2 regions of the Porphyrobacter sp. ULC335 genome follow, and region 2 is predicted to be linked to the other one. Evidence: predicted binding sites of a transcription regulator. Region 2 holds the regulator's gene; the other holds the start of a gene.
What was found. Region 2 encodes LexA, which represses DNA repair genes until DNA is damaged. Its sites were predicted from a motif close to GTTCCNCNCTTGTTCT; they were not measured.
Positions count from the first base shown of each region.

Region 1: a site for LexA is predicted at 1,402-1,417, ahead of KVF90_RS13250 (ATP-dependent helicase). Genes of this name have one in related genera too.

Region 1 is NZ_CP078091.1:2,762,518-2,767,451, reverse strand. It holds gene KVF90_RS13250 (ATP-dependent helicase) at 1-1,392, opposite strand, end outside; gene KVF90_RS13245 (hypothetical protein) at 1,666-2,205, shown strand; gene KVF90_RS13240 (DUF4189 domain-containing protein) at 2,432-3,391, opposite strand; gene rsmD (16S rRNA (guanine(966)-N(2))-methyltransferase RsmD) at 3,496-4,041, opposite strand; gene KVF90_RS13230 (pseudouridine synthase) at 4,038-4,934, opposite strand, start outside.
Region 2 is NZ_CP078091.1:2,538,514-2,543,447, reverse strand. It holds gene gltX (glutamate--tRNA ligase) at 1-24, opposite strand, end outside; gene KVF90_RS12130 (ComEC/Rec2 family competence protein) at 103-2,346, shown strand; gene lexA (transcriptional repressor LexA) at 2,570-3,259, opposite strand; gene KVF90_RS12120 (molybdopterin molybdotransferase MoeA) at 3,460-4,656, opposite strand; gene moaC (cyclic pyranopterin monophosphate synthase MoaC) at 4,653-4,934, opposite strand, start outside.

The DNA of each region.
Region 1 (4,934 bases), 220 kb from region 2:
CGCCAGTTGCAGCGCGGCCGCTGCCAGCGGCAGGCCGGTGCGGCGCGCATGGCTGTGCATCTGCTCAAGTGCCTTCGCGCCGAGGCCGCGCTTCGGCTGATTGTGGATGCGCTCGAACGCCAGATCATCCTGCGGCTGCGCGATCAGGCGCAGATAGGCGAGCGCATCGCGGATCTCGGCACGCTCGTAGAAGCGGAAACCGCCGATGATGCGGTAATTGATCCCGATCTGGATGAAGCGGTCTTCGAATTCCCGGGTCTGGTACTGCGCGCGCACGAGGATCGCGACCTGATCGAGCGCCGCGCCTTCACGCTCCAGCCGCTCGATGGCTTCGCCGACACGGCGTGCTTCCTCGGGCGCATCCCACACGCCGATCACCTTGACCTTGTCGCCGCCGTTGACCTCGGTCCACAGTGTCTTGTCATGGCGCTGGCTGTTCGCGCGGATCAGCCCCGATGCCGCGCCAAGGATGTGCGGGGTGGATCGGTAGTTCTGTTCCAGCCGGATCACTTCCGCGCCGGGGAAATCCTTCTCGAAGCGCAGGATGTTGGCGACCTCTGCCCCGCGCCAGGAATAGATCGACTGGTCATCATCGCCGACGACGCAGATGTTCTTGTGCCCCTGCGCCAGCAGCCGCAGCCACAGGTACTGGACCGCGTTCGTGTCCTGATATTCGTCTACCATGATGTAACGGAAGCGGCGCTGGTAATCGGCGAGGATATCGGGATGGCCGCGCAGGATGTTCAGCATGTGCAGCATCAGATCGCCGAAATCGCAGGCGTTAAGCTGCTTCAGCCGCTCCTGATATCGTGCATAGAGCGCCGTGCCGCGGCCATTGGCATAGGCCTCGTTCTCAACCGCATCGAGATCGGCGGGGTTAAGCCCGCGGTTCTTCCAGCGGTCGATCAGGCCCGCCAGCTGGCGCGCCGGCCAGCGCTTCTCGTCAAGATCGGCCTCCACGATCAGCTGCTTCAGCAGCCGCAGCTGATCGTCAGTGTCGATGATCGTGTAATTGTGCTGGAGCCCGACCAGTTCGGCATGGCGACGCAGCATCTTGGCGCAGATCGAGTGGAAGGTGCCGAGCCACGGTAGCCCCTCCGCCTGCGGGCCGAGGTGGTGTGTCACGCGCTCGCGCATTTCGCGCGCGGCCTTGTTGGTGAAGGTGACGCAAAGGATTTGCGAGGGATAGGCGCGCCCTGTCGCCACCAGATGCGCCAGCCGCGATGTCAGTGCGGCGGTCTTTCCCGTGCCTGCTCCTGCCAGCATCAGCACCGGCCCCTCGGTCGCGAGCACGGCAGCGCGCTGAGGCGCGTTCAGCCGCGCGGCATAGGCCGGGACCGGAGTAACGCCGGAATCGCGCGTGGCGGCGGGGGGTGGGATGTCGCTGTTCATGGTCTCATGCGAACAATTAGGGAACAATCGCCAAGGGGGCAAGGCCGTGACGCTGCTATGCGCGGCGGATGCGACAGAACGCAAACTCGGCCTGCCGTTTTTGCGCCACATTTTCCGCTCGACTGTGGCGCGGGCAGGGTGCGCGGCCTCGCCCGGCATTGCGCGGTATGCCCGCTGCCCCATACTTGGAACTGTCCGGTCAGCAGGGGACTGAGCGGCCGGACAGGCTCTTCGCGTTCGTCAGGCTTGGGTTAGTCAATATTGGAGATACCCATGCAAAAGTCCCTGAAAACATTCGGTCTCGCGGGCGTGGCGATGGCCCTGGTGATGACCCCCGCGATGGTAGCGGCGCAGGATCAGTCCGGTTCGGACACCACGACCGAAACCATGCCGCCGTCCTCGCCCGGCACGACCGCTACGCCCCCGACAACGCCGGGCACGCCCCCGACTTATCCCGATACGCCGTCCACCGATCCGAGCACAACTCCGCCCTCAATGCCGGACACGACTCCTGACACTGGCACGGGTCAGGAATGGGGCGACACCGGCACTCCGCCCGCGCAGGCACCGTCTGCGATGTCCACCGCCGATCAGGACACCAAGGTGCAGAGCTGGCCGGCCGAGCAGCAGACGGCCTACAAGGCATGGCCGCCCGAGACCCAGACCTACTTCTGGTCGCTCACCGAAGATCGCCAGAAGATTTTCTGGCGGATCGAGGACGCTGACAAGACGACACTTGCCACCATGGCCGAACCCCAGCGCGAGGCGACCTGGGCCGAGCTTGAAGCCCGGCTGAAAACCACGGAAGGCTAACCCTCCATCGCAGGGGGAACCGGGTCGGCACCCGGCGAAGCATCCAGCCGGAAGAGATGGAGCTTCCCCTTGCCGACCCGGTTTTCTGGCGTGACCAAAAACCTGGTGCGCCCTTCTGTACAGCGGAGGAGACCCTACTTGCTGAAGAGATGCATCGGGAACGTGGCCCAGAATGTAGCGATTTGTTCGGTCTCGTTCGTGGGATCAATGGTGGAGATGTGGCAACTCACCCACCCGGAACAGTCTCCGGGTTCGTACTCATGAGCACCATGTCATTGCGTGGTGTCGCCATGTCGTAAAATCCGACTATCGAGCATTTCTTTCCTTTGAAGCGCAGTTTGCACTTCTTTGACAAATGCGCCTCGGCCTCTTTGCGACTAAGACCGGACGACCAAAAGAACATATCGTCGTGAGTAGTATAAAGATAAAAATTGCTGTTCACCCCATGTGTGTCCAAGGCACATTCCATCCCCGTTGCGGATCTGCATCGGGCGAGGGCTTGTTCGGTAGCCTCAGCGTAGGTCGCTTTTCCGGTCGCCATCCAGACATGGCCAACCCATTCGGTGCCAACCGGTTCGGGCCTTGGGGAGGCAATTGCTCCGTACGATGCGATGCCTCGCGTTTCGGGCAAATGGGCAACAGTGCGCATGATGGGAATCATCACGGGGCGCTTTATGTGGGTTGAGGTGAAGGTCTCCTGCAACCGGCAGGCCTGCCCGGCTTCAGCGCACTGCTTGTGGAATGCCTTGATCGCATCGCTTTTCTTGTCACCCCATGCGGCGCGCATGTAACCGTCCGACCCCGGTCCGAATGCAGTTGTGCCGCCCGTGGATGAGCTTGCGACCACGCAGCCGCCACCCATGACCTTATTGCAGGCCTTCAGTGCCATGTCGGTTGCGTCCGAAACGGACATGGCGTTCCACACCGCCCAGACCTCGGTCGCGTCCTGGTGCCACACCAGCGCAGAGTGACCCGCCTGCCAGCTCTGGAGCAACGGAGCCGAATCCGCAGGACCACCACTGTCGTTGCCCTGACCGCCGTTATAGACATCTGGCGGTATGCAGCCCGGATTTCCGCCACTGGGAATCCCTGCGGGGCAGCTCTGGGCACTTGCCTTGTCAGGCGTGAGCAAACTCATGCCGAGCATCAATGCAGGTAGGCAGACAAGTCCAAAGCGGCGCAGCATATCAAGATCCGGTCTAAGGGTTTACACCGGAACTCAGCCTAATCGCCTGAAGGTGGGGCGCATATCTTTGGCAAAGCACTACTACATCGCGCTTCGTTGCGGTCTCATCGATCAAGACGAAAGAGCCACAGCTTCCCTTTGCCGACCCGGCGCTCTGCGTCGAGCATGAGGCCCTTGATGGCCACATCCTCATTGAAGGCGGTTTCGAGCGCGATCCAGGTTTCAGGCCCGATCCACCCGAGCCGCAACAACCGGTCGAGCGCGACCTCTCCCGCGCCCGATTGGTAAGGGGGATCGGCAAGAATCAGATCGAGTGGGCGGGTCGCCGCACGCAATTGCATCACCGAACCGGTTTCCACCCGGGTCTGCGCCTGCGCGCCCAAGGCGGTGATATTGGCGCGGATCACATCCACCGCCGCGCGGTCCTGCTCGACGAACAGGCAGTGGTCGGCGCCCCGTGACAAGGCTTCGAGCCCGAGCGCGCCGGAACCCGCAAACAGATCGGCGACCTGCAAGCCTTCGAAATCGCCCAGCCGGCTGGTCAGCATCGCAAACAGCGTTTCGCGTGCGCGGTCGGCTGTCGGACGTGTGGCTTCACCTTTGGGCGCGGCCAGCTTTCGCCCGCGCCATTGGCCCGCAATGATTCTCATTTCTTGGGCCCACGCGACGGGGTGTTGCGTGTCGGCGCCGGCCGCTTGCGCGCGCCTGCGCCGGAGCGCGGCGGGCGGGGGCCGTCAGCACCCTTGCGTGGGGCGTTGGTCAGCGTTTCGCGGCCTCCGCGCGCGGCAGGCGGTGCGGTCGGGATTTTGCGCGGACCTCTTTCGGTCGCATCTGCGGGTTTGCGCCGATTGGATGATGCGGCATCACCGCCGACTTGCGGGGCAGGGCGCGGCGCAGGCCGTGCCGAGGGTCCTTTTCGTGCTGGTGGGCGCGGGGGACGCGGGGTCTGCTCCGGGGCAGCAATCACCACCTTGTCGGCCTTTTTGACCCCGCCGCGCGGGATCGGCGTCCCGGTCATCTCCGACAGGAAATGCGCCACCGGCTTGCCGGTCAGCTCCACAGCCTGACCGCGCGGCAGATCGCCGATGTTGAACGGGCCGTAACCGGTGCGGATCAGGCGGTTCACCTGAAGGCCCAGATATTCGAGCACGCGCCGCACTTCGCGGTTCTTGCCTTCGGTGATGGTTATTTCGATCCACAGGTTGCGCCCGCTGCTGCGTTCGAGATTGGCGTCGATCGAGCCGTAGCGCACGCCTTCGATCTCCACGCCGTCCATCAGGTCTTCAAGCTGCGACTGCGTCACCACGCCAAAGGCGCGCGCGCGGTAGGTGCGCGGCACTGCGGTGGCTGGCAGCTCCATCGTGCGCTTCAACCCGCCGTCATTGGTGAGCAGCAGTAGGCCTTCGGTGTTCAAATCGAGCCGCCCGATCGGGATCAGCCGCGGGGTGCCGGGCGGAAGGGCATTGCGCAGCGCGGTATAGATCGTGGGGCGACCTGCCATGTCGCGCTCGGCAGTGATCAGGCCGGTGGGCTTGTTGAACGC
Region 2 (4,934 bases):
TGTGCTGCTGCTTTCGCTTGCCATGAGCTTTGACTTCCTGTTCACTTTGAGCGGCTTGGTTCGCGGCTTGCGTTGGGGACGAGCCGGTCCGGGGGCAAGCCGATGCGCGATGTACCGATCATTCCGATGGGGGAGGATCCGGGCGGCCACGAAGCCGCCGGAGACCCGCCGCCGCGCCCTTGGCAAACCCCGCGAGTCTTGTCCAGCACCGCAGGCGGTGGCGGGCGCTGGCTCGACGCTGCGGAGCGCTTTCTGGGAGAGGCCGGTTTCGACCGCGCACCGTGGCTGGCGGTTGTGTTCGCCCTCGGGATCACGGCGTGGTTCGCGCTCCCCGAACTGTGGCAATGGTGCGCAGCCATCGTTGGCGGGGTAGGTGCGGCGCTGGGGGCGCTGGCGGTTTGGCCGCCCGGCAGCGCGGCGGACGAGCGGCGCGCCAATCTGCGGCTTGCCGTCGTCGCCTGCGGATTGGTGTTCGCGCTGGGGGTGGGCGTGGTCTGGGCGCGCTCTGCGATCGTTGGAGCCGAGCCAATCGCACGTCCGGCGGTGACGCTGCTCGAAGGGCGGGTGCTCGAACGCGAGGACCAGCCCGCCGACGAGCGGATAAGGCTGACGCTGGCGGTACGTGACGCAGAGACTGGCACGGCGCGCAAGGTCAGGGTCAATGTTCCCACGGCAGCGCTGGGCGAGGGCGGAGTGCCTGCAGGCCTTGCAGAGGGTACCATCGTGCGGCTGCGGGCACGCTTGATGCCGCCAGCCAGCCCGATGTTGCCCGGTAGTTACGACTTCGCGCGCGCGGCGTGGTTTCAGGGGCTTGCCGCGACCGGCACGATGGTCGGCACGCTGACGGTGGCCAGCCCCGCGCCGGAAAGCCGCGGTCTCGCCAGTTTGCAACGCTCGCTGGCCGAGCATGTCCGGTCACAGGTCGAGGGCTCTCCGGGAGCAATCGCTGCGGCTTTTGCCAGCGGGGATCGCGGAGGGATTGCCGAGAGCGACGAGGCGGCGATGCGGGATTCGGGGCTGACACACCTTCTCTCGATCAGCGGCTTGCACGTCAGCGCGGTGATCGCTGCGGCCTATTTCGCCGTGCTGCGCTTGCTGGCGCTGTGGCCTGCTCTGGCGTTGCGGGTGCGTTTGCCGGTGGTCGCTGCGGGGGCGGGGGCGCTGGCGGGAGTGGGCTATACGCTGCTGACTGGCGCCGAGGTTCCGACGATCCGCAGCTGTGTTGCCGCCCTACTGGTGCTCGGCGCGCTGGCCTTGGGGCGCGATGCGCTCTCGCTCAGGATGGTGGCGGTGGCGGCGGGCTTCGTGCTGTTGCTCTGGCCCGAAAGCGCGGTCGGCCCGAGCTTCCAGATGAGTTTCGCCGCCGTGCTGGCGATCATCGCTCTCGCCAACAGCGCGCCGGTGCAAGCCTTCCTCGCCCCGCGCGAGGAGCCGTGGTGGGCTCGCACCGGGCGGCGGGTGGTCATGCTGTTTGCGACAGGTGTGGTGATCGAACTGGCGCTGATGCCGATCGTGCTGTTCCACTTCCACCGTGCGGGGATGTATGGCGCCTTCGCCAATGTGGTGGCGATCCCGTTGGTGACGTTTGTTGCGATGCCGATGATCGCGCTGGCGCTGGTGGCCGATCTTGTGGGAGCGGGGGCGCCGTTCTGGTGGCTGGTAGAACAGTCGCTGGCGCTGCTGTTATGGATCGCGCATGTCACGGCCAGGCAGGCGGGGGCGGTGCGAATGATGCCGCAAATCAGCACCTTGGCAGTCGCTCTGTTCGCGTGCGGTGGCTTGTGGCTGGCGCTGTGGAAGGGGCGGGTGCGGCTTGCCGGATTTCTCCCGGTGGCGGTGGCGGGCCTGCTGGCGGCGGCGACACCGGTGCCTGATCTGCTGGTGGCGGGCGACGGGCAACAGGTCGGCATCACGATGACGGGGCCTGACGGAAATCCGCGGCTTTTGTCCCTGCGTGACGGGCGTTCGTCCTACACCCGCGACAATTTGATGGAGCTTGCGGGCGTTGCGGCAGAGCCGGTGCCGCTCGCCGAATGGAAGGGGGCGCGGTGTTCTTCGGCCTTTTGCACCCTCACCCTCCAGCGGGGCGGGCGGGACTGGGTGCTGCTGCTGGGCCGTGGGCGTGACCAGGTCGAGGAGCGCTCCCTGGCCGCCGCCTGTGCCGACGCCGACATCGTTGTTTCGGAGCGGTTTCTTCCCCGTTCCTGCCGCCCGCGCTGGCTCAAGGCCGACCGACGCTTCCTCGAACGGTCCGGAGGCTTGTCGATCAATCTTGCCAGCGAGCGGATTACCACCGTTGCCGAGGGTCAGGGCTCGCATGGCTGGTGGTGCGGTGTGAAGGAGTGACACACCCATCGGGCCAAACCGGCGCTTAGGGGGGTCTAAGCCGGGCTAGAAGGGGTCTGAAGGGGGTCTAACCGGGGTCTGGAACCCCTGAAATCGGGGCTGGATCGGCACCAGCATTAAGCCAACAGTCTGAAATAGAACAGCAATCAGGCCGGAGAGCGATGTTTCACGCCAAAGCGAGCATTACCGCCCCCGCGCGCTACGCCCTCCGGCCCCGATTGCCTCAGTGATAGCGGCGCAGCAGGCCAGCCAGCTTGCCCTGCACCTCGACCTCGTCGGGGCGATAGAACTGCGGATCATAGGCCGCGTTGGCCGGATCGAGCCGGATCTGGCCGCCTTCCTTGCGCAGATACTTCAGCGTCGCTTCCTCGCCGCGCACCAGCGCGACCACGATCTCGCCATCGCGCGCGGTGTTGGTCCGCCGCACCAGCGCGAAATCGCCATCGAAGATACCCGCTTCGACCATCGAGTCGCCCGACACTTCGAGCGCATAATGCTCGCCCGGGCCGAGCAACGCGGCCGGAACCGGCAGGGTCGACTGGCCTTCCAGCGCCTCGATCGGCGCACCCGCCGCGATCCGCCCGTGCAAGGGCAGTTCGATCACATCATTCGCGGCAACGGATTCGGCCACACGCGGAGCAGGCGGAACCATCGGCACCACATTGCCGCCCGCAGCATTGCTGCGCGCAGGGGTCGTGTCGCCGGGCTGGCGGATCACTTCAAGCGCGCGCGCGCGGTTGGGCAGGCGGCGCAGGAACCCGCGTTCTTCCAGCGCGGAAATCAGCCGGTGCACGCCCGACTTGCTCTTGAGGTCGAGCGCTTCCTTCATTTCCTCGAAACTCGGCGAGATGCCGGTTTCTTCCAGCCTTTGCTGGATGAAACGGATCAACTCGTGCTGCTTGGCCGTCAGCATGGATAAATCTCCCTTGGTCGCATTCACGCCCGGCCCATCGGCCCGGCGCCAGTCCCAGATGTGCTCCAAGAGGCACCCGCCCGGATGAGGGCAAGGTGCTTTGCATGCACGCCCGTTCCGCCATTAAGGTGAACGAACAAGGAACAATTAGGCAACCCGCGAAAGGGTGTCAAGCGCGCCGCGCGCCAAACCCTCGCAATTCAGCCATTTTGGAGGCGGAACACCCGCACCGGCTCGCCCGCCGCGACTGGCGGGGCGTGGGCGGGCCGGTCGATCAGGCAATCGGCGGCGGCAAGGGCGGAGAGCGCCGAGGAATCCTGCGATCCGGCCAGTCGCACGCTTTCTCCATCGCTCATTGCGCGCAGGAATTCGCGGCGTGGGCCGATGGCGGGCAGGTCTTCGCCCGCCAGCATCGTGACCGCGCGCGGGAGCGGGTCAGGATCGCCCATGCTGGCGCGCACCAGCGGCAGGGCAAACAGGAAGGCGGTGACGAAGCTCGACACCGGATTGCCGGGTAGGCCAAGGATCACCTGCCTGCCCAACGCATCCTCCCGCGTCGCGACCATCAGCGGCTTGCCCGGCTTGATCGCTACCCGCCAGAAGTCGATTTTCGCACCCCAGTCCTTGAGCGCCTGCTGGATGAGATCATGATCGCCCACCGATGCCCCGCCGGAGGTGATGAGGATGTGGCTGTCCTCGGCGCGCTTGAGGGCGGCGGCGAGCGCGGCGCGATCATCGGCCACCGGGCCTAAGGGGTCGACGAAGCCGACATAGGGGGAGAGCATCGCGGCCAGCATCACACCGTTGCTCGCCGGGGTCTGGTGCGGGCCGCAGGGCTTGCCGGGCGCGACCAATTCATCGCCGCTGTCGAGTACGGCGACCCCGGGGGGCAAGCGCCACGACAGCACCCCGTGTCCGGCCGAGGCCGCGAGCGCTAGCACTGCAGGCGAGTAGGCGGTGCCTTTTGTCAGCACCGTGTCGCCATCGCGGAAATCGAAGCCGGCCTTGCGAATGTGCTTGCCCGGCGGCGGAAGTTCGGTCGCAGTCACGAGGTTGTCTTCGACGCGGGCATCTTCCTGAAGCAGCACGCTGACCGCACCCTCTGGAACGATCGCGCCCGTCGAAATTCGCACGCATTGGCCTGCGGCGAGTTCGGCGGGGTAGGGCGCGCCCGCACGGCTTTCGCCCACACGCTGCCAAGGACCGGCGCCTGACGTTATCGCATAACCGTCCATTGCGGACAGATCGGCGGCGGGTTGGGTGCGAAGGGCGGTAACGTCCTTGGCCAAGAAACGCCGTTCGGCAAACGTCGAGAGGCCAAGCACACAGGAAGGGGGCTGCGGAGCGAGCGCCAACAGGCGGGCTTGAGCTTCCTCCAGGCCGAGCGGCGCGTTCAAGCGGGCGCTTTCCAGTCGCCGGACTTGCCGCCGCTTTTGGCGATCAGGCGGACTTCGCCGATCACCATGCCCTTGTCGATGGCTTTAGCCATGTCATAGATTGTAAGGAGTGCGACCGAAACCGCTGTCATCGCTTCCATTTCCACGCCCGTCTTGCCGGTGAGCGAGGCGGTGGCGGTGGCGCGGATGGCGTCTGCTTCGTAAGCGAAGTCGATATTCACCGCGTCGAGTGCGAGTGGATGGCATAGCGGGATCAACTCGCCCGTGCGCTTGGCCGC